DNA from 2 places in the Streptomyces sp. NBC_01275 genome. Region 1 is predicted to be linked to the other one. Evidence: riboswitches for the same ligand, from Rfam matches in the RefSeq annotation. Region 1 holds a riboswitch; the other holds the start of a gene.
What was found. Region 1 has a riboswitch for S-adenosylmethionine ahead of OG562_RS10390 (aminotransferase class V-fold PLP-dependent enzyme). Riboswitches for the same ligand answer to the same signal wherever they lie in the genome.
Positions count from the first base shown of each region.

Region 1 (14,306 bases):
CGTTGCGCACGGCCTCCATCTCGGCCTGCACCTTGCGCAGGGCCGCCTCGCCCCGCTTGACGTCGCTGAGAGCGGCGCGCAGCTTGCGGTGAAGCGATTCCGCTTCCCTCTTCGCCGAGTCCAGCTCGGCGCGCAGCCGCTCGGTCTCGGCCCGGGTCTGCTCCCGGGCCTGCCCGAGCTGTTCACGCAGGCCCTCCAGTTCGGCCCGGGTCTCCTCGTCGGCGCGCTCGGCGTCCGCCCGCTGGGCCTCCTCGCCGGCCGCGGTCACCAGCTTCACCCAGCCGACGGGGCGCAGCACATAGGCCGCGGCCGCCACGTCGAGCGGGTCCGCGGCCGGGGGCGGCGAGCCGGAGTCGAGGGCGCCGGCGAGCTCCGGCTGGGCCTCTCTGAACTTCTCGGCGATGCGCTGCCGGAACAGCGGATCGCCCTCCAGCGCGGCCGCCATCGCGTTGCCCGCGAACTTGGCCCGGCGGTTCGGCGCGAAGCGGGCGTACTGCCGCAGCTGCGCGGGCAGTTCGCCGACGGTCAGCCCGCCGAAACCGTCGGAGACGATCTGCACGACCCGGCGGCGCACGCCGTCGGGCAGCGGACGGTCGAGCACCTCAGCGGCGCCGTCGCCCGGCCCCCCGCCTGCGCTCTCCACCATCCGTCACACCCCACAATGCCTGTGCGGGGCCGCCTCCGTCAGGAGTCGGCGCCCGGCCGATCCACTAGTTCCACCTGGTCCACGGCGTTGCACCAGCGGCACCGCACCGACTCGATGGTCTCACTGACCACCTCGCGCTCCTCCACCTTCGGCTCGCCCGCGAGGTCGAGGTGGACGTACTCGACGACCTTCGACGAGCGCGTCACGTCGAACCTCGTGAGGTTGCCGCAGAGGGTGCAGCGCCACCGCGTCGCGGCGGTCGGCAGGGGAACCGTCATCGTGACTTGTCCGCTTCCTTCTAGTGTCGTGCCTTCGGTGGGGGGTCGCGCCGGAGGCTCCCCCGTCTGTGTGGCTCGTAACCCTACGGCCTGGCGGGTACTCGCCGCCCATCCGTCCACGGCGGCGAGGCGCTCTGCTCCCATGCGTCCCGTTACGTCATGCTCTGTGTTCATGATCGGCAACTGGAGCGGAACCGTCGGCAGGACGATCCGGACCCCCGCGGCGCCGGTGACGTACGGACTGATCGCCCTGTGCTGTCTGCTCTTCGTCATCGGCCCGGCCTCGGGCCTCAATCCGGCATACGGCGCCGGCGACGCGCTGCTGGCCGCGCAGCGGGCCTACTTCCGCCGCTGGGGCGTGGTCCCCGCCGAGCTCTTCGAGGGCTCCCCGCGGGCCGCCCTGACCCCCGCGACCGCGCTCTTCGTCCACGGCAGCTGGGTGCACCTGCTGGGCAACATGCTCTTCCTCTACGTCTTCGGGGCGATGACCGAGCACCGGATGGGCCGCGTCCAGTTCACGCTGTTCTACCTCGGCTGCGGCTACCTGGCCCTGCTGGGCTACGCCGCCGCCAACGCCGACTCCGGGCAGTCCCTGGTCGGGGCCTCGGGGGCGATCTCAGCGGTCCTCGGCGCGTTCCTCTACCTGTTCCCCCGGGCACGCGTGACCAGCCTCCTGCCGTTCCTGTTCTTCCTGCCGCTGCGCTTCCCCGCGTGGGTCGTGCTGCCGTTCTGGGCGGCCCTGCAGTGGGTGGCCGCGGGCCGGGCCTCCCAGGGGCCCGGGGTGGCGTATCTGGCCCACCTGGTGGGCTTCGGACTGGGCCTCGGCTACGCGTGGGCCCGCTTTCGTCCTCCCCATGCCGCGCCCTCCCGGGGGACGCCCCCCGGACCCCCGGCGGCAAGAACAGGCCCACCGGACCGCGAGTAGGGTGAGACCTCCAGCTCCGGCCCCCGAGGGAGAGAACCAGCCGTGATCACCGCGATCGTCCTCATCAAGACCAGCGTGGACCGGATCCCCGAGATCGCGGAGTCGATCGCCTCGCTGGACTCCGTGAGCGAGGTGTTCTCCGTGACCGGGACGTACGACCTGATCGCCATGGTCCGGGTCAAGCAGCACGAGGACCTCGCCGAGATCATCCCCGGGTCCATCAGCAAGATCCCGGGGGTCGAGGCGACCGACACCCACGTGGCGTTCCGCACCTACTCCCAGCACGACCTCGAGGCCGCGTTCGCCATCGGCCTCGAGTAGCCGGCCCCCGAACGGCTACACCGCCGGGACGCAGCGGCCGTCCTGCGTGCGGTACGTCCAGCGCGCGCCGTCGCTCACCAGCTCCCGCACCGCGGCGACGAAGCGGTCCACGTGCTCGTCGGGCGTTCCCGCGCCGAAGCTGACGCGGATCGCGTTCAGGGACTTCTCGCCGGGCGCCGCCTCGGGGGCTCCGCACTCGCCCTGGGTCTGGGGGTCCCCGCCCAGCAGGGTGCGCACCAGCGGGTGGGCGCAGAACAGGCCGTCGCGCACGCCGATGCCGTACTCCGCGGAGAGGGCCGCGGCGAAGTGGGAGCTGTTCCAGCCCTCGACGACGAAGGAGATCACGCCGACCCGGGGGGCGTCGTCCCCGAAGAGGGACAGGATCCTGACCTCGGGCACCCCGGCGAGGCCCGTGCGGACCTTCTCGATCAGGTGCCGCTCACGGGCGACCAGGGCCTCGAAGCCGGCCTCGGTGAGGGCCTTGCAGGCCGAGGCGATGGAGTAGGCGCCGATGACGTTCGGGGAGCCTGCCTCGTGCCGGGCGGCGGTGTCGTGCCACTCGACGTCCACTCCCCCGTCCTCGCGCCGGGTGACCTTGCGGCTGGCGCCGCCGCCCGCGAGGTAGGGCTCGGCCGCGCGCAGCCAGTCGGCGCGCCCGGCCAGGACGCCGGAGCCGAAGGGGGCGTACAGCTTGTGCCCGGAGAAGGCGATCCAGTCGACGTCCAGGTCCTGGACGGACACCGGGTGGTGCGGGGCCAGCTGGGCCGCGTCCAGCACGATCCGGGCGCCGTGGGCGTGCGCGGCCGCCGCCAGCTCCCGTACGGGCCACAGCTCGCCGGTGACGTTCGAGGCGCCGGTGACGCAGACCAGGGCCGGGCCGTAGCCCCCGTCAAGAGACACAGTGCGGGCGGCGAGGGCGCGCTCCAGGGTCTCGACGGCCTGGCGCGGGCTGCGCGGGGCGTCGAGGTAGGTGACCCGCGCGTCCTTCCACGGCAGCAGCGAGGCGTGGTGCTCGGTCTCGAAGACGAAGACCTGGCAGTCGGCGGGGAGCGCGGCGGCCAGGAGGTTGAGGGAGTCGGTGGTGGAGCGGGTGAAGACCAGCTGGTCGTCGGCCCGGCAGTCGAGGAACTCGGCGACCGTGCGGCGGGCGTTCTCGAAGAGGTCCGTGGAGAGCTGGGAGAGGTAGCCGGCGCCGCGGTGGACGCTGCCGTAGTACGGGGCGTAGGCGGCCACGTCGTCCCAGACGCGCTGGAGGGCGGGGGCGCTGGCCGCGTAGTCGAGCGCCGCGTAGGCGACCTCGCCGCCGGTGACGAGCGGCACGGTGACATCTCGTCCGAGAACGGGCAGAGGCGCACAAACGGTCTGGGCGGCGGCAGCGGTGGAGACGGACATGGGGCACTCCCGTGAGAAGCAAGGCGGAACCGCCGTACGAGCACGCGTGGCTCAAGCACGGAGGAAGGTGAAAGGGGTGTGCGGAGGCGGGGCTCTACGCCCTATCGCATTCGCTTGCTCACGGAAGGCTCCCTCGATGACCAGGACCCCTGGTGTCTTTCGAGGGGCCCGCGCTTGCCGTGGACCTCGCTGCCCACAGCCTGGTCTTCACCCGGGGCACCCCGCCACGGACGGAGGGTTGCCGGACAGTCGGCCGGGGCCTCATGACTGTCACTCATGACCTGACACAGGAACGTACGTGAAGTGATCGACGTCCCGCAACCCGTGTCCGGATCGCGGGACGCCCCTCCAGTCGTGTTACGCGTTGCTGGCCGCCGCCCAGCGCTCCAGCGCCCGCTTCGCCGCGCCCGAGTCGATCGACTCCGCCGCCCTGACCATGCCGTCCCCGAGCTGCTCGGCCAGCGTCCCGGGGCCCGGGTCGAGGGCCACGAGGGCCGCCGCCGAGTTCAGCAGCACGGCGTCCCGCACCGCACCCTGCTCGCCGTCCAGCAGCCGGCGCGCGACCGCCGCGTTGTACGCCGGGTCCGCGCCGCGCAGCGCCTCCACCGGCACCAGCTCGATGCCGACGTCCCGCGGGTCGAAGCTCTCCTCGGCGACCTTGCCGTCGCGCACCACCCACACCCGGGACGTGGCCGTGGTGGTCAGCTCGTCGAAGCCGTCGTCGCCGCGGAACACCAGGGAGGAGTTGCCGCGCTCGGCGAACACGCCGGCGATGATCGGCGCCATCCGCGGGTCGGCGACGCCCACCGCCTGGGCCTTGACCCTGGCCGGGTTGGTCAGCGGGCCGAGGGCGTTGAACACCGTACGGATGCCCAACTGGCCGCGCGCGGCGCCCGCGTGACGCAGCGCCGGGTGGAACTTGACCGCGAAGCAGAAGGTGATCCCGGCCTCCTCGGCGACCTCGGCCACCCGCTGCGGGGTCAGGTCCAGATTGACGCCGAGCTGCTCCAGGACGTCCGAGGCGCCGGACGCGGAGGACGCGGCCCGGTTGCCGTGCTTGACGACCTTCGCGCCGGTGCCGGCGACGACGATCGAGGACATCGTGGAGATGTTCACCGTCTTCGCGCCGTCGCCGCCCGTGCCGACGATGTCGACCGTCCGGCCGGGCACCTCGATCACGTTGGCGTGCTCGTACATCGCCCGGACGAGCCCGTTGATCTCCTCGACGGTCTCCCCCTTGGCCCGCAGCGCCACCACGAACCCGGCGATCTGCGCGTCGGTCGCCTCCCCGCGCATGATCTGGTCCATCGCCCAGAAGGTGGCGTCGGCGCTCTGGTCGCGGCCGTACAGCAGGGCGTTCAGCACGTCGGGCCAGGAACGGCCCGCCGCGGTGTCGCCTCCAGCGGGGGTCACAGCGCTCATGAGCTGCTCCTGGGTGTCGTACGGGACTCGGAACTCGGACGGCACTCGCGGACGAGTGCGACCCCACCCTATCCAGCCGGAAGGCACGGCAAAGGGCCCCGTCCGAAGATCGGACGGGGCCCTTCCCTGTGGCGTGGCGACGCCTCAGCGATCAGTGGTGGCCGTGGCCGCTCGTGATCTCCTTGTACTCCTCCACAGTGGGCTTCGGGATCTGCTGGTCCTCGCCGAAGTACGCGCCGCTGATCTTGGCGCGCAGCTTCTCCTTGCCCGTCACCTTGCGCTCGACGCCGTTCTCGTCGACCGTCGGGCCGATCGCGACGGGCGCGTACTGCTCGTGCGCGGTGAGGGTGTGCAGCTGCTCCTGGCTGAGGGGCTCGTGGATCTCGATGTACTCACCGTGCGGCAGCCGCTTGATGGTGCCGGTCTCACGACCGTGCAGCACCTTGTCGTGGTCACGGCGCTGCAGGCCGAGGCAGATCCGCTTGGTGACGATGTACGCGATGACCGGTCCGGCGAAGAAGAAGATCCGGACGAACCAGGTGATCGAGTTGATCGACAGGTGGAAGTGCGTGGCCCACAGGTCGTTGCCGCCGCCGACCAGCGTGATCATGTACATCGTGACCCAGGCGACGCCGAGCGCGGTGCGCGTCGGGGCGTTGCGCGGACGGTCCAGGATGTGGTGCTCGCGCTTGTCGCCGGTGATCCAGGCCTCGATGAACGGGTAGGCCGCCAGCGCGCCCAGGACCACGCCGAAGAGGACCAGCGGGATGAACACGCCCAGGACGAGCGTGTGACCCCAGATGTTGATCTCCCAGCCCGGCATGAACCGGATGAGACCCTCGGCGAAGCCCATGTACCAGTCGGGCTGGGCGCCGGTCGACACCTGGTCCGGACGGTAGGGGCCCATGGCCCAGATCGGGTTGATCTGCGCGACGGCCGCGATGACCGCGATGACGCCGAAGACCAGGAAGAAGAAGCCTCCGGCCTTCGCCATGTACACCGGCAGCAGCGGCATGCCGACGACGTTCTTGTTGGTCTTGCCGGGACCCGCGAACTGCGTGTGCTTGTGGTAGAAGACCAGGATCAGGTGGCCGACCACCAGGCCGAGCATGATGCCCGGCAGCAGCAGGATGTGGATCGAGTAGAACCGCGCCACGAAGTCGTGGCCCGGGAACTCCCCGCCGAACAGGAACATCGAGATGTACGTGCCGACGATCGGCATCGACAGGATCGCGCCCTGGGTGAAGCGGACGCCGGTGCCGGAGAGCAGGTCGTCCGGGAGCGAGTAGCCGGTGAAGCCGGTGAACATGCCCAGGACGAACAGCAGGAAGCCGAACAGCCAGTTGACCTCGCGCGGCTTGCGGAACGCGCCCGTGAAGAACACGCGCATCATGTGCACGAACATGCCGGCGAGGAAGATCAGCGCCGCCCAGTGGTGGATCTGCCGGATGAGCAGACCGCCGCGCACGTCGAAGGAGATGTGCAGGGTCGAGCTGAACGCCTCGGACATCAGCTGTCCCTGGAGCGGGACGTAGCTGCCGTGGTACTCCACCTCGTTCATCGACGGGTGGAAGAACAGCGTCAGATACACACCCGTCAGGATGATGATGATGAAGCTGTAGAGGCAGATCTCGCCCAGCATGAACGACCAGTGGTCGGGGAAGATCTTGCGCATGTTGGCCTTGGCCAGGGAGTAGATCCCCAGCCGGCCGTCGGCCCAGTCGGCGATGCGTTCGCCGGCCGGCGCCTTGCCGCGCTCGCGCGTCTCGGTGCTCTCGTTGGTGCTCATCCGCGCTCCCAGAATGCAGGACCGACGGGCTCTTCGAAGTCGCCGAGCGCCTCGAGGTAGCCCTCGTCGTTCACGCCGATGCGCAGCTGCGGCAGGGCGTGACCGGCCGGGCCGAAGATGACCTTGGCGCCGTCGGAGAGGTCGAAGGTGGACTGGTGGCACGGGCACAGCACGTGGTGCGTCTGCTGCTCGTACAGGGAGATCGGGCAGCCGACGTGGGTGCAGATCTTCGAGTACGCCACGATGCCCTGGTAGGACCAGTCGAGTTCCTGCTTGTCCTTGATGTCCTCCGGCTGGAGCCGGACGATCATCAGGGCCGCCTTGGCGATCTCGTTCTGGAACTCCTCGTCGTGCTCCTCCAGGCCCTCGGGCTTGGCGAAGGTGAGCGAACCGACGGCGACGTCCGCGGGACGCAGCGGCTCGTTCGTGTTCATGTTGACGAGGAGCTTGCCCTTGGCCCACAGCGTGTGACGCATCTTGTCCTCGGGCAGCGGACCGAGGTCGCGCAGCAGCACGACACCGGAGAGCGGCACCAGGCTGAGCGCGCCGAACATCGTGTTGCGGATCAGCTTGCGCCGACCGAGCGCCGATTCCTTGGCGCCCTGCTTGAAGTCCGCGTGGACCTTCGCCCGGACCTCGGGGGACGCGGCGATCGCGTGGCGCTCGTCGGCGACCTCCTCGTCCGACATCAGCGTGCGGGCCCAGTGGACCGCGCCGGCGCCGATGGTGAACAGCGCCGTGCCCAGCGTCAGACCCAGCGCGAAGTTCAGCGCGCTGAGGTGGCCGATCGGGAAGACGAAGATCGACTTGTCGGCGGGGATGGCGACGTACGAGGCGATGAAGCCGACCGTGGCCAGCATCGACAACGTGAACAGGAAGGCGACCGCACGCTCGGACCGCTTGGCGGCCCGCTCGTCGATGTCCTGGACGCGGTGCTCGTGGGGCGGCAGGCCGGGGTCGGCGAACGGGTTCTTCTCGTCCGCCACGGCCAGGGAGCCGGGCCCGTGCTCGTGGTGTCCTGCGGACTGCTCAGCCGGCAGGTTCTCTTCTGGAATGTCTTGGCTACTCATGACTTCTTGGCCTTTGCGGTCCGAGCGGCGACCCAGACGGCGACCGCGATCAGGGCGCCGAGGCCGAAGATCCAGGAGAACAGGCCCTCACTGACCGGCCCGAGGCCGCCCAGCTCCAGACCACCGGGGTTGTTCGTCTCGTCGCTGTTGACCGCGTGCAGGTACGCGATGATGTCCTTCTTGTTCTGCTCCGACAGCGTGGTGTCGGGGAAGGACGGCATGTTCTGCGGGCCGGTCTGCATGGCCTCGTAGATGTGCTTCGGGTCCACGTCCTCGAGGGTCGGAGCGTACTTGCCCTTGGTGAGGGCGCCGCCCTTGCCGGTGAAGTTGTGGCACTGCGCGCAGTTGGTGCGGAACAGCTCACCGCCCTTGGCGATGTCCGCGCCCTCCGAGCCGTACTGGGCCTCGGTCGGGACGGACGGGCCGGCGCCCAGGGAGGCGACGTACGCGGCGAGCTGGTCGATCTCGGCCTGCGAGTAGATGTTCTTCTTCGCGGGCACCTGGGCGCCCTGGGAGGTGGCCGCCGGCATGCGTCCGGAGCCGACCTGGAAGTCGACGGCCGCGGCGCCCACGCCGACCAGGCTGGGACCGTCGGAGCTGCCCTGACCGCCGGTGCCGTGGCAGCTGGCGCAGCCTACGGCGAAGAGCTTCTTGCCCTCGTCGATGGCCAGGGACTGGGCTGTTTCATCAGCCTGCGCCTTGCTCGCGGGCGCGAACGCGGCGTACAGCCCCCCTGTGCATGCCAGCGCGAGGAGTAGGACGACGAGCGCCGCCAGCGGATGGCGTCGTCGTGCGGAGAGCTTTTTCACGGATTACCCCGGTGTCAGGATCTTCTGCGTCGATGCTTGCGATGTGCGGGAGCGGGCCCGGCTACTTGATCATGTAGATCGTGGCGAAGAGGCCGATCCAGACGACATCGACGAAGTGCCAGTAGTAGGACACGACAATGGCCGCGGTCGCCTGCTCGTGGGTGAACCTCTTGGCCGCATAGGTGCGTCCGAGGACGAACAGGAAGGCGATGAGGCCGCCCGTCACGTGCATGCCGTGGAAGCCGGTCGTCAGGTAGAACACCGAGCCGTACGGGTCGGAGGAGAGCGAGAGCCCGTCCTTCTTCACCAGCTCGGTGTACTCGAAGATCTGACCGCCGATGAAGATCGCTCCCATGATGAACGTGGCGATGAACCACGACCGGAGCTTCTTGACATCACCTCGCTCGGCGGCGAAGACGCCCATCTGGCAGGTGAAGGAGGAGAGCACCAGGATCGTGGTGTTCGTGGCCGAGAACGGGAAGTTCAGGGACTCGGCCATCTCCTTCCAGTGATCAGGACCCGTCACCGATCGCAGGGTGAAGTACATCGCGAAGAGGGCCGCGAAGAACATCAGCTCGGAGCTCAGCCAGATGATGGTTCCGACGCTGGTGAGGTTCGGCCGATTGACCGACGGGTGCGCGTGCCCGGTTTCTACTGTCGTTGCTGTCGCCACGACCGACATTATGTCGGTCGCTTATCCCGCCCTCACTCCGGGGGGTGCCGTTCGGAGTGTTCGCACGTCGTGTAGTGCCCGTATGGCCCATCGAAGTGGTGTTCCAAGCGGTGTTGGCGGGGTGTCCAAGGGAGTAGCATCCGCCGCATGGGCTCCGCCCGTCTCATGTCCGTACGACGCTGATGTCACGGAGGAAGCATGCGGTCGACCGTCACGGTGCTGGTCTACAGCGACGACTCCAACACCCGCGAGCAGGTGAGGCTGGCGACCGGGCGCAGGCCCGCTCCGGACGTGCCCGTGGTGGAGTTCCTGGAGTGCGCCACACCCGCCGCCGTGCTGACGGAGCTGGACCGGGGCGGGATCGACGTCTGCGTGCTGGACGGGGAGTCCGTGCCCATGGGGGGCATGGGGCTGTGCCGGCAGATCAAGGACGAGGTGTTCGACTGCCCGCCGGTGCTGGTGCTCATCGGGCGGCCCCAGGATGCCTGGCTGGCCACGTGGAGCCGCGCCGACGCGGCTGTGACGCTGCCTGTGGAGCCCGTGGAGTTCGCGGGGGCGCTGGCCGCTCTGCTGCGCAAGAAGAGGCTGCAGCAGAGCGCCTAGGAGCGCGCCTCCGCGCCTCCCTGGTCTCCCTGGTCTCCCTGGTCTCCCTGGTCTCCCTGGTCTCCTGAGCCTGGCCCCCTGGGCCTCCTGGGCCTCCTGGGCCTCCTGGGCCTCCTGGGGGCTTCGCCGCCCCCAGGATCGCCCGGATCGCCCCAGGGCCGTCTGTCAGATGCCCTCAGGGGCTGTCAGACGCTCTCGGGACGCAGACGGGAGGGTTCCTGGGCCGGCTGCTGCTTGCCGCCGGTCAGGGCGCTGCCGTCGCGCCACTTGTCCCAGGCCAGGTTCCAGTCGCCGAAGCCGTTGCCGAAGGTCTCCATCGTGTCGCCGTAGCTGTTGACGACCTTGACGACGTCGCCCTGGTGGACGGTGTCGAAGAACCACTCGGCGTTGGACGTGCTCATGCCGGTGCAGCCGTGGCTGACGTTCTCGTAGCCCTGGGAGCCCACCGACCAGGGGGCGGCGTGCACGTACTCGCCGCTCCAGGTGACGCGGGTGGCGTAGTAGACGGGCAGGTCGTAGGAGTCCGAGGAGCCCTCGGCGATGCCGACCGTGGTGCCGCGCATCCGTACGAAGTACTCCTTGCCCAGGATGACCTTGACGCCGTTGCGGGTCTCGAAGCCGGGCTTGCCGGTGGTGACGGGGATCGAGTTGATCTCCTCGTCGTTCCTGTAGACCGTCATGGAGTGGGAGGAGGCGTCCGTCACGGCGATGATCCGCTCGCCGATGGTCAGCTTGAGGTCCTTGGTGCGGGTGCCCCACAGGCGGTCGCCGACCTTGATGCCGTCCAGGTTGCTGTGGACGCGGATGGCGGCGTGGGCGGGCCAGTACTCCTTGGGGCGGTAGTGGAGCTCCTTGTCGTCCACCCAGTACCAGGCGCCCTGCACGGAGGGCGTGGAGTCGACCTTGAGGGCCCGTTCGACGACGGCCCGCTGGGCGGGGTCCTTGACGGGCCGGCTCAGCTTGGCGGTGATCGGCTGGCCCACGCCGTACTCGCCCTTGTCGGGGCCGAACTCGACCGTGAGGGTCTTCTTGGCGGTCGGCCTGCCCGTGTCGAAGGCGAGGACCCGCCGGCCGGGGGCGCCGTCGTCGTCCTCGGTGCTCACGCGGACCGTGTAGTGGGCGTCGGCGGCGAGCGGCTCGGTGCTGTGCCAGCGGCTGCCGTCGGCGGCGAGTTCGCCGGCCACGTAGCGTCCTGAGCCGTCCACGGCGATGACGTCCGTGATGGGCTCGTCGTCGTCCGTCGCGGTGACTTCCAGAGGCTTGTCCGGGTCGGCCTTCTTGCCGTCGCCCTTGGGGCCGTTGAAGGAGATCTGGTCCGTCGCGTCGTAGGGGCGCGCGGAGAGCGGGTTGCCGTTCGAGCCGCACGCGCTGGCGACCGCGCCCAGGGCGATCACCAGCAGGATGCAGCCGACGACGGTGCGGGGGCGGGGTTCGTGGCTCATGACTTCATGGTGGGCAGCCACGTCAACGGCGGCGCGCTGGGTGACACGGACGGAGGACACGATGTACGGCAAAAGCGTGAGCCCGGACCCTCCTGACGGAGTGTCCGGGCTCTGGTCGCGCTCAGCTCGTGTTACTGGGGGCGCCGCCGGGTCCTACTGGGTGCGGCTCTCGCCTCGGTAGTACTCGAAGACCCAGCCCCACAGGCCGATCAGGAGCAGCGGCGCGGAGAAGTACAGCAGCCACCAGCCGACCGCCACGCCCAGGAAGGCCAGGGCGCCGCCGACGGCCAGGGACAGCGGCTGCCAGCTGTGCGGGCTGAAGAAGCCCAGCTCGCCGGCGTCGTCCGCGACGTCCGCCTCCTTGTTGTCCTGTGCGCCGGTGTCGACCCGCCGGGCGGTGAAGCCCAGGTAGAAGCCGATCATGATGCACAGGCCGAAGGCCAGGAAGAGGGCCGTGGTGCCGGCCGGCTCCTTCGACCACACGCCATAGACAACCGCCATGGCGAGGACGAAGACGCTCAGCCAGATGAACATCTTGCCCTGGATCTTCACTTGCCGGCCTCCTTGCTGCCCGAGATGGCGCTGGCGCCGTGGCCGGCGTGTTCCAGCTGCTCGAGCGCGGCGATCTCCGGGTGGTGCAGGTCGAACGCCGGGGATTCACTGCGGATCCGCGGCAGGGTGAGGAAGTTGTGCCGCGGCGGCGGGCAGGACGTGGCCCACTCCAGTGAGCGGCCGTAGCCCCACGGGTCGTCGACCTCGACCTTCTTGCCGTACTTGGCCGTCTTCCAGACGTTGTAGAAGAACGGCAGGACGGACAGGCCGAGGACGAAGGAGCTGATCGTCGAGATCGTGTTCAGGGCGGTGAAGCCGTCGGCCGCGAGGTAGTCCGCGTAACGACGGGGCATGCCCTCGGCGCCCAGCCAGTGCTGGACCAGGAAGGTGCCGTGGAAGCCGACGAACAGCGTCCAGAAGGTGACCTTGCCGAGGCGCTCGTCGAGCATCTTGCCGGTCATCTTCGGCCACCAGAAGTGGAAGCCGGAGAACATCGCGAAGACGACGGTGCCGAAGACCACGTAGTGGAAGTGCGCCACCACGAAGTACGAGTCGGAGACGTGGAAGTCCATCGGCGGCGAGGCCAGGATGACGCCGGTCAGACCGCCGAAGGTGAAGGTGATGAGGAAGCCGGTGGCCCAGAGCATCGGTGTCTCGAAGGACAACGACCCCTTCCACATCGTTCCGATCCAGTTGAAGAACTTCACGCCCGTCGGCACGGCGATGAGGAACGTCATGAAGGAGAAGAACGGCAGGAGCACTCCGCCGGTGACGTACATGTGGTGCGCCCACACGGTCACGGACAGACCGGCGATGGAGATGGTCGCGGCGATCAGGCCCATGTAGCCGAACATCGGCTTTCGGGAGAACACCGGGATCACTTCGGAAATGATTCCGAAGAACGGCAGCGCGATGATGTACACCTCTGGATGGCCGAAGAACCAGAAGAGGTGTTGCCACAACAGTGCGCCGCCGTTGGCCGCGTCGAAGACATGGGCGCCGAACTTGCGGTCCGCCTCCAGGGCGAACAGCGCGGCGGCCAGGACCGGGAACGCCAGCAGGACGAGGACACCGGTCAGCAGGACGTTCCACACGAAGATCGGCATGCGGAACATCGTCATGCCGGGAGCGCGCATGCAGATGATCGTGGTGATGAAGTTGACCGAGCCGAGGATCGTGCCGAAGCCGGAGAAGGCCAGACCCATGATCCACATGTCGGCGCCGATGCCCGGGCTGCGGACCGCGTCCGACAGCGGGGAGTAGGCGAACCAGCCGAAGTCGGCCGCACCCGAGGGGGTGAGGAAGCCGCCGACGGCGATGAGCGAGCCGAACAGGTACAGCCAGTAGGCGAACATGTTCAGTCGCGGGAAGGCGACGTCGGGCGCGCCGATCTGCAGCGGCATGATCCAGTTCGCGAAGCCCGCGAACAGCGGCGTCGCGAACATCAGCAGCATGATCGTGCCGTGCATCGTGAACGCCTGGTTGAACTGCTCGTTCGACATGATCTGCAGACCGGGTCGGGCGAGCTCGGCGCGCATGAAGAGCGCCATGACGCCGCCGATGCAGAAGAACGCGAACGACGTGACCAGGTACAACGTACCGATGGTCTTGTGGTCGGTGGTGGTGAGCCACTTGATCACGACGTTACCGGGCTGCTTGCGCCGGACCGGCAGCTCATTCTCGTAGGAGTCTTCAGCTGCCGCGGCACCCTGGGGTTCGTTGAGGATGCTCACAGGTTGTTCGTCTCCCGGTTCTTCTCATGGGCGGTCTGCTCGATGCCCGCGGGAACGTAACCGGTCTGCCCCTTCTTGGCGAGGTCCTTGAGGTGCTGCTCGTAGCGCTCGGGGGAGACGACCTTCACGTTGAACAGCATCCGGGAGTGGTCGACGCCGCAGAGCTCGGCGCACTTGCCCAGGAAGGTGCCCTCCTTGTTGGGGGTCACCTGGAAGGAGTTGGTGTGGCCCGGGATGACGTCCATCTTCATCAGGAACGGCACCACCCAGAAGGAGTGGATGACGTCACGCGAGGTGAGGACGAAGCGGACCGTCTTGCCCTCGGGGAGCCAGAGGGTCGGGCCCGGGTTGCCGGTCTGCGGGTTCCGCTCGCTGGGGGTGCCGCAGGTGTAGACGCCGCCCGCGTTGTCCGGGAAGTCCGCCTTGAACCGGTCCGGGATCGCGGCCAGGTTCTCGTCGGTCTTCGCGTCGCCGGTGGAACCGTCGACGCTCTCGATGTAGTTGAAGCACCAGCTCCACTGGAAGCCGACCACGTTGACCGTGACGTCGGGCTTCTTGTCGAGGCTCAGGAGCTTCGACTCGTCGCGGGCGGTGAAGTAGAACAGCACCGAGACGATGATGATCGGTACCACCGTGTACAACGCCTCGATG
Region 1 is NZ_JAPEOZ010000001.1:2,405,975-2,420,280, forward strand. It holds gene OG562_RS10370 (NYN domain-containing protein) at 1-646, opposite strand, end outside; gene OG562_RS10375 (hypothetical protein) at 685-924, opposite strand; gene OG562_RS10380 (rhomboid family intramembrane serine protease) at 1,097-1,849, shown strand; gene OG562_RS10385 (Lrp/AsnC family transcriptional regulator) at 1,892-2,170, shown strand; gene OG562_RS10390 (aminotransferase class V-fold PLP-dependent enzyme) at 2,186-3,562, opposite strand; SAM riboswitch class IV at 3,728-3,844, opposite strand; gene trpD (anthranilate phosphoribosyltransferase) at 3,920-4,984, opposite strand; gene OG562_RS10400 (cytochrome bc complex cytochrome b subunit) at 5,136-6,773, opposite strand; gene OG562_RS10405 (ubiquinol-cytochrome c reductase iron-sulfur subunit) at 6,770-7,843, opposite strand; gene OG562_RS10410 (c-type cytochrome) at 7,840-8,652, opposite strand; gene OG562_RS10415 (heme-copper oxidase subunit III) at 8,714-9,334, opposite strand; gene OG562_RS10420 (hypothetical protein) at 9,524-9,928, shown strand; gene OG562_RS10425 (Ig-like domain-containing protein) at 10,114-11,370, opposite strand; gene OG562_RS10430 (cytochrome c oxidase subunit 4) at 11,524-11,922, opposite strand; gene ctaD (cytochrome c oxidase subunit I) at 11,919-13,655, opposite strand; gene coxB (cytochrome c oxidase subunit II) at 13,652-14,306, opposite strand, start outside.

Region 2 (14,306 bases), 2.0 Mb from region 1:
GCAGGGCGCCGGAGACGGCCTCGACGGCCTTCTCGATGCCGCGCTTGAGGGCCATCGGGTTGGCGCCGGCGGCTACGTTGCGCAGGCCCTCGCGGACCAGCGCCTGCGCCAGGACGGTCGCGGTGGTCGTACCGTCGCCGGCGACGTCGTCCGTCTTCTTGGCGACTTCCTTGACCAGCTCGGCGCCGATCTTCTCGTACGGGTCCTCGAGTTCGATCTCCTTGGCGATGGAGACACCATCGTTGGTGATCGTGGGGGCGCCCCACTTCTTCTCGAGGACGACGTTGCGGCCCTTGGGGCCGAGCGTCACCTTCACGGCGTCCGCGAGCTGGTTCATGCCGCGCTCGAGGCCGCGCCGCGCCTCCTCGTCGAACGCGATGATCTTGGCCATGTGAAGTGGTCCCTCCAGGACTGGGGGTGATTCCTTCGGACCGCGCCCGCGCCCGCGACGGACGGCTCGCCTGCCCCGTGGTTCCTTGCCCCACCTGGCCTGCGGGCCTCACCGACCCGGTCCTTCTTTGTCACTCTCACCTTCAGAGTGCTAACGCCAATGATTAGCACTCGCCCATGCCGAGTGCAAGCGCCTCACCTTGATCCGCAGGTGAACACGGGCCTCCGGGCAGGTCTCCCGAGGGCCGCCGGCATGTCTCGGGAGGACTCGCGGCGGCGCCCGGAGGACTCTCGGCGACCCTCGGAGGGCTCCCGACAGCCCCTTCGGAGGACTCCCGACAGCCCCCGGAAGGCCCCCGGACATGCCGAAGGACCCGCACCCCCCAGGAGGCGCGAGCCCTTCGCTATGCTTTCGCATATGTACTGATGTGCTGATGTACTAAGTTGTACAGAAGAACGTCGCTGCAGTCGGCGCGTGCTTCAGCCGGTCGCGAGACGGACCATGTCCGCCTGCGGCCCCTTTTGGCCCTGCGAGATCTCAAAATCGACCCGCTGACCCTCTTCCAGGGTGCGGTATCCGTCCATCTGGATCGCGCTGTAGTGGACGAAAACATCCGCACCACCGTCGACCGCGATGAAGCCGTACCCCTTCTCCGCGTTGAACCATTTGACGGTGCCCTGAGCCATGCCTAACTCCCCTATTACTGGCCCTTGCACAGATCCACACTTCGCGGATCCGGGTCAGACCTCACCCCCCAGCTGATTGGGGGCGTGCGCCGGAACGCGTCGACCGCGGCCGAATGTATCTGTCCAACTGCCCTCTGCAACAGGTCAATCGGACGAGAATTCTGGACGCACTGGGTCCGGAATGTGGCGAGAATTCGCCTGAATTCGGGGCAAGTCAGGCCCCGCAAAAGCCACAAATGCCACGCAAGAGGCACACACTTTGGCTACTTCTTGTCGGGCGTAAGGCAGAAATCAAAGGCTCCGGTTCCGGGGATCTGGACCGGGTTCCCCAACTGTACCGCGCTCAACCACACTGAATTGCCCCCTCCGCTTCTCTTACGGAGGGGGCAATTCGGTGAACTCTCGGTAATCACTGTTACCGACGGTTACTACTCGTGGGTACTGACCGGAGGTCAGCCGCCCGCGACCGCCGGGATGATCGAGACGCCCGCGCCGTCCGGGGTCGCCGTCTCCAGGCCCTGCTCGAAGCGGACGTCGTCGTCGTTGACGTACACGTTGACGAACCGGCGCAGCTTGCCCTGGTCGTCGAGAACGCGCGCGGCGATGCCGGTGTGACTCTTCTCCAGGTCGGCGATGACCTCGCCGAGAGTCGCGCCCTCGGCCGTGACCTCGGCCTTGCCGCCGGTGTAGGTGCGCAGGATGGTGGGGATGCGGACGTTGACGCTCATGACGCGAGGCCAGCCTCTCGGAAGGAGTCGAGGTTCGGGCGGATGGTCGCGGTCAGGCCGGTGCCGGCCACCGCGTCCAGGGTCTTCAGGCCGTCGCCGGTGTTCAGGACGACGGTCGTCTTGGTCGGGTCGAGAAGACCGTTCTCGATCAGCTTGCGCGTCACACCCACGGTCACCCCGCCGGCGGTCTCCGCGAAGATCCCCTCGGTCCGGGCGAGCAGCCGAATCGCGTCGACGACCTGCTCGTCGTTCACGTCCTCCACCGCCCCGCCCGTCCGCCGGGCGATGTCGAGCACGTACGGCCCGTCCGCCGGATTGCCGATCGCCAGCGACTTGGCGATGGTGTTCGGCTTCTGCGGACGTACGACGTCATGGCCCGCCTTGTAGGCGACGGACACCGGCGAGCAGCCTTCCGCCTGCGCGCCGAAGATCTTGTACGGCCGGTCCTCGACGAGCCCGAGCTTGATCAGCTCCTGGAGCCCCTTGTCGATCTTCGTGAGCTGCGAGCCGGAGGCGATGGGCACCACGAGCTGGTCGGGGAGCTGCCACCCCAGCTGCTCGCAGATCTCGTACGCCAGGGTCTTGGAGCCCTCCGCGTAGTACGGCCGCAGGTTGACGTTGACGAAGCCCCAGCCCTCGCCCGCCGGGTCGCCGATGAGCTCGGAGCAGAAGCGGTTGACGTCGTCGTAGTTGCCCTCGATGCCGACGAGCTCGCCGCCGTAGATCGCGGCCATGACGATCTTGCCCTGCTCCAGGTCGTGCGGGATGAACACGCAGGAGCGGAAGCCGGCCCGGGCGGCGGCCGCGCCGACGGCGCCGGCCAGGTTGCCGGTGGAGGAGCAGGAGAGGGTGGTGAAGCCGAAGGCGCGGGCGGCCTCGATGGCCTGGGCGACGACGCGGTCCTTGAAGGAGTGCGTCGGGTTGCCGGAGTCGTCCTTGACGAAAAGCTTGCCGGCGTCGACGCCCAGCTCGCGGGCCAGGTTGTCGGCCTGGACGAGCTTGGTCCAGCCCGGGTTGATGTTCGGCTTGTCCGCCACGTCTGCCGGGACGGGCAGGAGGGGCGCGTAGCGCCAGATGTTCGCGGGGCCCGCCTCGATGCGCTTGCGGAGCTCCTCGGTGTCGTAGGAGGAGAAGTCGTAGGCGATCTCAAGCGGGCCGAAACACTCCTCGCAGGCGAAGACCGGGCCGAGGGGCACGCGGTGACCGCACTCGCGGCAGGAGAGGGCGGCGGCGGGGCCGAGGTCGACCGAGGGGGTCGCGGGGGATTCGGTGGTGCTTGCAACAGTCTGCGCAGCCATGGAGGCGAGGCCCTTTCTCCTCATCTTCCTCACGACGCATCTCGCCGTGAGACGGATTTGGCACCTTCCCGAGCCGGGAGCCTCGCGCGCATGAAATGCGGCAAGACCGGCTGGAGGGTTGCCGGGGCTTCATCGGGCCGTATCCCTCTGCCCCTCTGGATGAGCGGTATGAAGTTGTAAACGACAGCGACCTCGGACATGCGATGGTCATCCGCGTTGTTCAAGACTGTAACCGAAGGCCAGGACAGTTGAGATAGTCGTCCGAACCGCGAGATGGATCACACGGTCACCTGCCGTGCACCCGGTGTGATCACGACAGTGAGGAGCCGCTGATCGTGCTGCAAGAAACTGAGCGCTGGCTGGCCACCCGCTCCTGGTCCGTGACCGACCGCCCGCTCCACCGGATCATGGCCGCCAAGCGTGCCACGGGCCAGTCGGTGTCCGTCGTCCTGCCCGCGCTGAACGAGGAGGAGACGGTCGGTGACATCGTCGCCGTGATCCGTCACGACCTCATGCAACAGGTCCCGCTCGTCGACGAGATCGTCGTCGTCGACTCGGGCTCCACCGACCGCACGGCCCAGGTCGCCGCCGCGGCCGGCGCACGTGTCGTCCACCGCGACGAGATCCTCCCGCGGATCCCGGCCGTGCCCGGCAAGGGCGAGGTCCTGTGGCGCTCCCTGCTCGTCACGACCGGGGACGTCGTCTGCTTCATCGACGCCGACCTGAGGGAGTTCTCCTCCGACTTCGTCTCGGGCATCGTCGGCCCGCTGCTCACCGACCCGGGCGTGGACCTCGTCAAGGGCATGTACGACCGGCCCCTGGGCGGCGCCGCGGGCCAGGGCGGCCGGGTCACGGAGCTGATGGCCCGCCCCCTCCTCAACATGCACTGGCCGCAGCTGGCCGGGTTCGTGCAGCCGCTGGGCGGCGAGTACGCGGCCCGCCGCAGCCTGCTGGAGCAGCTGCCCTTCCCCGTCGGGTACGGCGTGGAGCTGGGCATGCTGGTCGACGCCCTGCACCTGGTGGGCCTGGACGCCCTCGCCCAGGTCGACGTCGGCGTGCGCAAGCACCGTCACCAGGACGGCCAGGCCCTGGGCCGGATGGCGGCCGCCATCTACCGCACCGCCCAGCTCCGGCTGGCCCGCGGCCATCTGATCCGCCCGTCCCTCACCCAGTTCGAGCGGAGCGCGGACGGCTTCGAGCCGCGCACCTACTCGGTGGACACGGAGGAGCGGCCGCCGATGGCGGAGATCGCGGAGTACGCCACGCGCAAGGTCGCGTAAGTCGCGTCAGCGGTTGCGCAACGCTGCTGAGCGGGCCGTTCACGGCTGAATACGGCCCGATACGGCCCGTTCACGCAGGGCGACCGTACGTTTGAGCGTTTCCGTACCTGGCTAGGTTGAGGCGTATGGCTTTCACCGGCAGTGGTGCTCAGGTCCTGGTCGCGTCCAACCGCGGCCCGGTCTCGTACGAGGTGAACCCGGACAGTCCGGACGGCTCGCTGCGCGCCAAACGCGGCGGCGGCGGGCTGGTCTCCGGGCTCTCGGCGATCGGCCCGGACGCGGGCGCCCTGTGGGTGTGCGCGGCGCTGTCCGACGGCGACCGGGAGGCGGTCCGGCGCGGGGTCGGCGAGGAGGGCGTGCGGATGCTGCCCATCCCGGCCGACGTGCACGCCGACGCGTACAACGGCATCGCGAACTCGGTCCTGTGGTTCGTCCACCATCTGCTCTACCAGACCCCGCTGGAGCCGGTCTTCGACGCGGAGTTCCGCCGCCAGTGGGCGTCGTACGAGACGTACAACCGCGCGTTCGCCGAGGCGCTGGCCGAGGAGGCGGGGCAGGGCGCGGCGGTGCTGGTGCAGGACTACCACCTGTGTCTGGTCCCCGGGATGCTCCGCGCACTCCGCCCCGACCTGCGCATCGGCCACTTCTCGCACACGCCGTGGGCGCCCCCGGACTACTTCGGCCTGCTGCCCGAGGACATCCGCAAGCAGCTGATCCTGGGCATGCTGGGCGCGGACCGGCTGGGGTTCCTGACCCATCGGTGGCTGGGCGCCTTCTCCGCGTGCGTCGAGGCCACGGACCTGGACGCGTCTCCGCGGATGGCCCTCTCGGGAGTGCCCGAGTCGTTCCAGTACGTCCCGAACTGGAACGGGCCCGGCCATCGCACCTGGCTCGGCGTGCACGGTCTCGGCGCGGACGCCGACTTCCTGCGCGAACGGTCGCACCGCCCGGACGTCGAGGAGCGGATGGCGTCCCTCCGGGAGGAGATCGGCGGCGAGGGCCGCAAGACCATCGTCCGCGTCGACCGCACCGAGCTGTCCAAGAACATCGTGCGCGGCCTGCTGGCCTACCGGCAGCTGCTCGACGACCACCCGGAGTGGCGCGAACGCGTCGTCCACGTGGCGTTCGCGTACCCGTCCCGCCAGGACCTGGCCGTCTACCGCGACTACATGGCGGAGGTGCAGCGGGTGGCCGACGAGATCAACGAGAGCTACGGCACCCCCGGCTGGACCCCGGTCCTCCTGCACCTGAAGGACGACTTCGCCCGCTCCCTGGCCGCCTACCGCCTGGCGGACGTGGCCCTGGTCAACCCCATCCGCGACGGCATGAACCTCGTCGCCAAGGAGATCCCGGTCGTCTCCGACGAGGGCTGCGCACTGGTGCTGTCCCGGGAGGCGGGCGCGTACTGGGAGCTGAAGGAGGACTCCCTCGTGGTCAACCCGTACGACGTCATGGAGACCGCCCGCGCCCTGCACGAGGGTCTCACCATGAAGCCGGAGGAGCGGGCCGAGCGCACCGAGAAGCTGGCGGCGGCCGCGACCGCGCTGCCTCCGGCCCAGTGGTTCCTGAACCAGCTGACAGCGCTACGGGAGATCGAGCCGATCCAGCCGGATCAGCCGAGCTGATCCGCGAGGGCCCGCAGCAGCTCCACGACCCCGGCCGGCCCGTCGACGACCAGGTCCGCCCGCTGGGCCACCTCGCCGACCTCCGTGCTGCCGCTGCACACCAGCAGGCCGGGCACGCCGTCGGCGCGGAGTTTCTCGACGGCGGCGAAGGCGGGGAGGTCCCCGAGGTCGTCGCCGGCGTAGAGGACGGACTCGGCGCCGACCTCGCGGACGTGGTCGAGGAGGGCCACGCCTTTGTCGATGCCCGGCGGGCGCAGCTCCAGGACCATGCGGCCCGGCTCGACGATCAGTCCGTGCCGGGCGGCGAGGTCGGTGAGGGGGGCGCGCAGGGCGTCGAAGGCGGCCTGGGGGTCGTCGGCGCGCCGGGTGTGGACGGCGACGGCCCGGCCGCCCTTCTCCTCGACCCAGACGCCCGGACCTCCCTGGGCCGCCTCCAGGACCGCCGGCAGCTCGGCGCGGACGGCGGCGACGCCGGGGTGGGGGGCGGGGGCGGTGAGGGCGCCGGTGCGGGCGTCCCAGCGTTCGGCGCCGTAGTGGCCGAGAACGGAGAGACGCTCCAGCCCCGCGACCCCGGCGAACCCGCCGTTGCGCACGGCGACCTCGGCCGGCCGGCCTGTGACGACGGCCACGGCGGCGACCTTCGGCGCGAGCGCGGCGAGCGCGGGCCGGGCGCCGGGGTGGGCGCGAGCGTCCTCGGGGTTCTCGACGATCGGCGCGAGGGTCCCGTCGAAGTCGAGGGCGACGAGGGCGCGGCCGGGCCGGGCGAGGATGGCGGCGAGCGCTTCACGTCCGGCGGAGGTGGTGGGGACGGGGAGGGTGGGGGATACGGGGTCCGTGGAGGGTGTCTCTTGGGTGCCCATACGGCGACGATAGCCAATCCAGCCCGCGGCACCTATGGACGCCGGTCCGGACATCTCAGCCCGTGGGGGTGCCCCCTCTGGGGGAGTTTGAGGACGAGGCCCTTTCGGGGCCGAAGCGGGGGTCTGGGGGGCGGCAGCCCCCAGGGACGGCGCCCCCTGCCCACCGGCACGACTCAGCGCTCACCCCGCCGAGCGTCCCGTACGCGACGAAGTCGGTTCACCGTCACCGGGTCATGGGCCAGCGCACGCGCATCGTCCAGGAGGGCGTTGAGGAGCTGGTAGTAGCGGACCGGGGACAGGTCCAGCTCCTCCCGGATCGCCCGTTCCTTCGCACCGGGGCCGGGGAACCCGCGCCGCTCCAAGGCCAGGATGCCCCGCTCCCTGGCCGCAAGCTCAAGCTCTTCCTCCATGCCCGGCACGGTATCCCCGCCCACCGACAGCGGCTCACTCCCCGGAGGAGTTCGCCAGCGCCGTGGCCGTCGTCTGCAGCTGGTCCAGGACCTCGGCGGGGCTGCCGTCCGCGGTCACGGCCTGACCGATCCGCTTCTTGATCGCCGCGCTGACCCCGGCCCAGGAGGTACGCCCGACGGGGGGCAGCTGGGAGAGCGTGAGCTGGTCCAGGAACGGCTGGAGGTCGGCGTCCTCCTTGGTCCCGGTCATCGCCTGGGAGGCGGAGTTGGTGACGGGCAGCAGGTCGTACTCGCGGGAGAAGTCGACGACGTTGTCCTCGCTGTAGACGAAGTCGAGGAAGTCGCCGATCTCGTCGGCGTGGCCGTTCTGCTTGAAGGCCGTCATCCAGTCGGCCACGCCCATGGAGACCTTGGCGGGCCCGTTGACGCCGGGCATCGGGACCATGCCGAACTTGACGCCCTTCTTCTCGGCCGCCTTCATCAGCGAGGGGTGGCCGTTGAGCATGCCGACGTCACCGGCGGTGAACGCGGTGAACGCGTCGGCCCGGTTGAGCTTGCCCGGCGCGACCGGCCCGGTCAGCCCCTTGCCGACCAGGTCGTTCTTCAGCCAGTCGAAGGTGTCGACGTTCTCGGTGGAGTCGAGGTCGTAGCCGCCGGCGGTCTGGGCGTAGCCGCCCCCGCCGCTGAGCAGCCACTGCATGGTCTCGGCCTGCGCCTCCTCGGGCCCGAGGGGCAGCGCGTACGGGTACTTCACGCCCTGTGCCTTGAGCGCCTGGGCGTCCTCGGCGAGTTCGGCCCAGGTGGTGGGCGGGGTGAGGCCCGCCTTGGCGAAGAGGGTCTTGTTGTAGAACAGCAGCCGGGTGGAGGAGGCGAACGGCATGCCGTACTGCACGCCTCGTACCTTGCCCGCGTCGGCGAGCTGGGAGACGAAGTCGGCCTCGACGGGGATGGAGACCACGTCGCCGACCTGGTACAGCTTGTCGGCGGCCGCGTAGTCGGCGTACGCGCCGATCTGCGCCATGTCGGGGGCGTCGCCCGAGTCGACCATCTTCTTGACCTTGGCGTCGACGTCGTTCCAGGAGTAGACGCTCACGTCGACGGTGACGCCGGGGTGGGCCTTCTCGTACGCCTCGACGAGCTGGTCCCAGTACTTCTCGGAGCTGTTGGCGCCGCTGTCGCCGTAGTCGGCGGCGACGAGTCTCAGGGTGACGTCTTCGGCGCCTGAGGTGACCCCGCATCCGGCGAGAACCGCGGCGATCCCGAGAAGGGACACCCCCGCGACCATCCCTGACTTCCCTGCCCGCCGCTGCACCGAACCGCTCCCCACTGAATCACTGGACTGTTCACCGGACCGATCGCCCGGCCGATCGCCCGGCCGATCGCCCGGCCGATCGCCCGGCCGATTGTCCGACTGACTGCACAACTGATTGCTCATACCAATGGATCCGTTATCCGGAGTAAGGTCTACACCATGGCTGTGGACTAGACCTCTACAGGCCTCTCGAGGGCGCACGGTACCCCCAAGACGCGTAAGTGGACTAGACCTCTCGCGGGTCTCGGTCCACACTGTTTCCGTGAGACATGTCATCGCCCTCGACGTGGGCGGCACCGGGATGAAGGCCGCCCTGATCGGGGCGGACGGCGCTCTGCTGCACCAAGCCCGCCGGGCCACCGGCCGTGAGCGCGGCCCCGACGCGGTCGTCGCCGGGATCCTCGGCTTCGCCGCCGAGCTGCGCGCACTCGGCGTGGAGCGGTTCGGCGAGCCCGCGGTCGCGGCCGGCGTGGCCGTTCCCGGCATCGTCGACGAGACCGCCGGCATCGCCGCCTACGCGGCCAACCTCGGCTGGCGGGACGTACCCCTGCGCGGGCTGCTCTCCGCGGAGCTCTGGATTCCGGTCGCGCTCGGCCATGACGTGCGCACCGGCGGGCTCGCGGAGGGCCGGATCGGCGCGGGCCGGGGCGCGGACCGCTTCCTGTTCGTGGCGCTGGGCACCGGCATCGCGGGCGCGATCGGCGTCGACGGCCGGGTGGAGGCGGGCGCGCACGGCTTCGCGGGCGAGATCGGCCACATCGTCGTACGGCCCGGCGGGACCCCGTGTCCGTGCGGGCAGCGCGGCTGTCTGGAGCGGTTCGCGTCGGCGGCGGCGGTGAGCGAGGCGTGGGCGGCGGCCTGCGGGGACCCGGAGGCGGACGCCGCGGACTGCGCGAAGGCCGTCGCGTCCGGCGACCCGAACGCCGTCCGGGTCTGGCAGCAGGCCGTGGACGCGCTCGCCGACGGCCTGGTCACCGCCCTCACCCTGCTGGACCCCCGCACCCTCGTCATCGGCGGCGGCCTGGCAGAGGCGGCCGAAACCCTCTTCACCCCCCTACGGGAAGCGGTCCGCCAACGGGTCACCTTCCAAAAACTCCCGGAGATCGTCCCGGCGGCGCTGGGGGACACCGCCGGCTGCCTGGGCGCAGGCCTCCTGGCCTGGGATCTCCTCAACACGACCGACGGCATGGAGGTAGCAACCTAATGGCCACCCCCTCAGGGGCGCGGGGCGTCACATCATGCGGCTCCGCCGCGTGGGCGCGACCAGCCACAACGCACCCGCAGGTACTGACCGGCGCGAGGGTGGTACTACCCACGGGCACGGTGCCCGACGGCCGCGTGACCATCGACGGCGCCCGAATCACGGCCAACGCCCCGCAGGGACACGCCGAGGTCGTGGACGTACGGGGCCACTGGCTGGTCCCCGGCTTCATCGACCTGCACAACCACGGCGGCGGCGGAGCCTCCTTCTCCGGCACGGCGGACGACGTACAGAAAGCCATCCACACGCACCGCCTGCACGGCACCACCACCCTCGTCGCGTCCACCGTCACCGACGACATGGACGTCCTGGTCCGCCAGGCCGGCCTGCTGAGCGAGCTGGCCGAGCAGGGCGACCTGGCCGGGATCCACTTCGAGGGCCCCTTCATCTCGCCGTGCCGCAAGGGCGCGCACTCCGAGGGGCTGCTGCGCGACCCGGACCCGGCGGAGGTCCGCAAGCTGATCGACGCGGCGCGCGGCCAGGCGAGGATGGTCACGCTGGCGACGGAACTGCCGGGCGGCCTGGACTCCGTACGACTGCTCGTCGAACACGGGGTGATCGCCGCCGTCGGGCACACGGACGCGACGTACGAGCAGACGGTTCAGGCCATCGACGCCGGCGCCACGGTCGCCACCCACCTCTTCAACGCGATGCCGCAGCTGGGTCACCGCTCCCCCGGTCCCATCGCCGCGCTTCTCGAGGACGAGCGGGTCACGGTCGAGCTCATCAACGACGGCACCCATCTGCACCCGGCCGCGCTGGAGTTGGCGTTCCGTCACGCGGGCGCGGGGCGCGTGGCGTTCATCACCGACGCGATGGACGCGGCCGGCATCGGCGACGGCCGCTATCTGCTCGGCCCGCTGGAGGTCGAGGTCAGCGAGGGCGTGGCCCGGCTGGTGGAGGGCGGCACGATCGCGGGCTCCACCCTCACCCTGGACCGGGCCTTCCAGCGGGCGGTGACGATCGACCGCCTCCCGGTCGAGGACGTGGTGGCCGCCCTGTCCGCCAACCCGGCCCGCCTGCTGGGCCTGGCCGACCGCGTGGGCTCCCTGGAACCCGGCAAGGACGCCGACCTGGTCCTCCTCGACGAGGACTTCGCGCTCAAGGGCGTGATGCGGCAGGGGGTTTGGGTGGTGGATCCCCAACTGGCCTGAAATGCGCGCTCGTACAGGCGCGTACAGGAACGGCGACCGACCCGGGGACTGGGCCGGTCGCCGTCCTTTTGGCATGATCGAGCCTCCGCAGACAGGAGTTCGAGAGAGGGAGGTCGGCCCAGGTGATCCTCACGGTCACGCTGAACACCGCTCTCGACGTCACCTACCGCGTCCCGGCCCTCACCCCGCACGCCTCGCACCGGGTGACCGACGTGCGGGAGCGGCCCGGCGGCAAGGGGCTGAACGTGGCGCGGGTGCTGGCGGCCCTCGGCCACGAGGTGACGGTGACCGGTTTCGTGGGCGGCGCCACCGGCCGCGTCGTGCAGGAACAACTCACCGGAATATCAGGGCTGGTGGACGCCCTGGTACCGGTCGTCGGCGCCACCCGTCGCACGGTGGCCGTCGTCGACGCCCGCACCGGCGACACCACCCAGCTCAACGAACCCGGCCCGATCATCGCCCCCGCCGAGTGGTCCGCCTTCCAGGAGGCGTACGAGGATCTCCTCGTCGGCGTCGACGCGGTGGCCCTGTGCGGCAGCCTGCCGCCGGGGGTGCCGGTGGGCGCGTATGCGGGGCTGATCCGCGTCGCGCGGGCCGCGGGGACACCCGTACTGCTGGACACCGGCGGGGAGCCGCTGCGCCGGGCCGTCGCCGCCCGCCCCGACATCGTCAAGCCGAACGCCGACGAACTGGCCGAACTCACCGGCTCCCACGAGCCGTTGCGCGCCACCCAGGACGCCCGTAGGCGCGGGGCGCAGTCCGTGGTGGCCTCGCTCGGCGCGCAGGGCCTGGTCGCGGCGACCCCGGAGGGCCGCTGGCGCGCGACCCTGCCCGCCCGCGTCCACGGCAACCCGACGGGCGCCGGCGACTCGGTCTCCGCCGGCCTCCTCTCGGCCCTGGCCGAACACCTCCCGTGGCCCGCCCGCCTGACCCGCGCGGCAGCCCTCTCCGCGGCGACGGTCCACTCCCCTGTGGCAGGGGAGTTCGACCGGACGGCCTACGAGGACCTGCTGCCCCGGATCACGGTGACCGGTGAGGCCACCGCGGCCTGACGGACACCGCTACTCCTTGACCTGGCCCGCCTTCAGCCACAGCTGGTCGAGCAGCACGTTGCACTTGTCGCCGTCCTGGCAGGAGAGCGAGATCGTGTTGGTGCCCTTGGTCAGCGTGGGCCAGGAGTAGGTCTGGGTCCAGCCCTTGGCGAAGTCGCCGTCCTCGGCATGGGCGAAGTTGCCCAGGTTGAACTTGCTGCCGAACGTCTTGCCGTTGATGCTGAGCGTCATCGACTGGTCGTCACCGGTCGCGCTGAAGTGCGCGAAGAGGGTGTACGTGCCTTGCGAGGGGATGCCGTTGACGGTCCAGGTGACCGAGGCGCCCGTCTGGTTCAGGTTGCCGACGTAGATTCCGCCGTCCGCCTGCGCGCCCTCGACGTCCGAGGCCAGAGCGGCACCGCCGTCCAGACGCAGCGCCTTCGCGTCGATCGTCGGCAGTTCCGCCGCGCTCGCGTCGCTGGTGCTGGACTCGCTGGGCGAGGGGCTCGTGGAGGCGGAGGGCGAGGTGGAGACCTGGTCGCTGCCCGCGTTGTCGTCGTTGCCGGAGTCGCCGTTGGCCATCGCGACCGCGATGCCGACCACGACCGCGGCGACCACCGCGACCGCGCCGATCAGCAGCCCCTTGGTGTTGGGGCCGCGGCCTCGGCCGCCGCCCTGCGCCGACTGCCGGCCGGTGCCGGGTCCGCCGGGGAAGCTCTCGGGGGCGCCGTAGGGCGCGTTCGGCTGGCCGTACGCCCCCTGCTGCGGAACCGTCGGCTGCTGCGGCTGGCCGTACTGCCCGTACTGGGCGGTCTGCTGCTGCGGCTGGCCGTACTGGCGCTCGCCGACCGCGCGCACCCGGCTCACCGAGTTCGGGTAGCCGTAGCCGCCGCCGGAGGGCGGCTGCGCTCCGTTGGCCTGACCGTCGGCGTAGAGGTAACCGAACGGGTCGTCGTCCTCGGGCGGGCTCGCGCCGTTGTTGCCGGGCGTCATCCCTTCGTACTCCTCAACAGGTGCGGGGCGGATGCAATACAGCGGATGCAATACAAGGGTTCAGAGTGGCGAGCCTACCCGCTCCCAGTGCCCCAAACGGGTGACTCGGATCGCATCAGGTCGGCGACGGGTCCGCTGAACTGCGGCTCATCCCGCACGTCTGTGCTGTTTGGGACGAGATCGTTTCTCGACGTACATCCGCTCGTCGGCGGACTTCAGCACTTCGTCCGCGGTCATCCCGCAGTGCGCCCAGCCGATGCCGAAGCTGGCGCCCACCCGGACGGCCCGGCCCTCGGCGCGGATCGGCTGGATGATCTCGTTGCGCAGGCGTACGGCGAGGTCGGCGGCGTCGGCGCGACCGAGTCCGTCGGCGAGGATCACGAACTCGTCGCCGCCGAGCCGGGCCACCGTGTCGCCGTCGCGGACGGCCCGCGACAGCCGCCGGGCGACCTCGATGAGGACCGCGTCGCCCGCGTTGTGCCCGAACCGGTCGTTGATCGACTTGAAGCCGTCGAGGTCGCAGAAGAGGACCGCGAGTCCCTTGGCGCCGTCGTCGGGCGCGCCGTCCTCGGGGGCGACGGTGTGCACATGGTGGTCGTAGGCGTCGTACGCCTCGGTGCCGGGGGGCCGGTAGTCGAAGCCGTGGCCGTTGGCGTCGAAGGCGGGGTGACCGTAGGCCGTGTCCACGGCCTCCATCGCGTCCATGGCGTTGGTGGCGTGCATGGAGTCGAGGGCGGCGGGGTGGGCGGACTGCGGGCGCCGACAGAGCCGGGCGGACAGGCGCGAGCGCAGTTCGGCGGAGTTCGGCAGTCCGGTGAGGGAGTCGTGCGAGGCGCGGTGGGCGAGCTGGAGCTCGCGGCGCTTGCGTTCCTCGATGTCCTCGACGTGGGTGAGGAGGAAGCGGGGTCCGTCGGCGGCGTCGGCGACGACGGAGTTGCGCAGCGAGACCCAGACGTAGCTGCCGTCCCGCCGGCCGAGCCGGAGTTCGGCCCGTCCGCCTTCGGCGGAGGTGCGGAGCAGGGTGCCTATGTCCTCGGGGTGGACGAGGTCGGAGAAGGAGTAGCGGCGCATCGCGGAGGCGGGGCGGCCCAGGAGGCGGCACAGCGCGTCGTTGGTCCTGAGTATCCGCCCGTGCTGGTCGCCGCCCATCTCGGCTATCGCCATGCCGGAGGGGGCGTACTCGAAGGCCTGCCGGAAGCTTTCCTCGCTCGCCCGCAGGGCCTGCTGCTCGCGTTCGAGCCGGACCAGCGCGCGCTGCATGTTGGCACGTAGACGCG
Region 2 is NZ_JAPEOZ010000001.1:4,393,564-4,407,869, forward strand. It holds gene groL (chaperonin GroEL) at 1-391, opposite strand, end outside; gene OG562_RS19175 (cold-shock protein) at 871-1,077, opposite strand; gene OG562_RS19180 (ubiquitin-like small modifier protein 1) at 1,530-1,805, opposite strand; gene thrC (threonine synthase) at 1,802-3,103, opposite strand; SAM riboswitch class I at 3,121-3,269, opposite strand; gene OG562_RS19190 (glucosyl-3-phosphoglycerate synthase) at 3,439-4,383, shown strand; gene OG562_RS19195 (trehalose-6-phosphate synthase) at 4,509-6,008, shown strand; gene otsB (trehalose-phosphatase) at 5,996-6,868, opposite strand; gene OG562_RS19205 (DUF3263 domain-containing protein) at 7,042-7,278, opposite strand; gene OG562_RS19210 (ABC transporter substrate-binding protein) at 7,313-8,563, opposite strand; gene OG562_RS19215 (ROK family protein) at 8,853-9,794, shown strand; gene nagA (N-acetylglucosamine-6-phosphate deacetylase) at 9,794-11,005, shown strand; gene OG562_RS19225 (1-phosphofructokinase family hexose kinase) at 11,128-12,057, shown strand; gene OG562_RS19230 (carbohydrate-binding protein) at 12,067-13,029, opposite strand; gene cdgB (diguanylate cyclase CdgB) at 13,177-14,306, opposite strand, start outside.
Region 2: it holds a riboswitch for S-adenosylmethionine, as region 1 does, so the genes downstream of both, thrC (threonine synthase) here and OG562_RS10390 (aminotransferase class V-fold PLP-dependent enzyme) in region 1, are expected to answer to the same signal.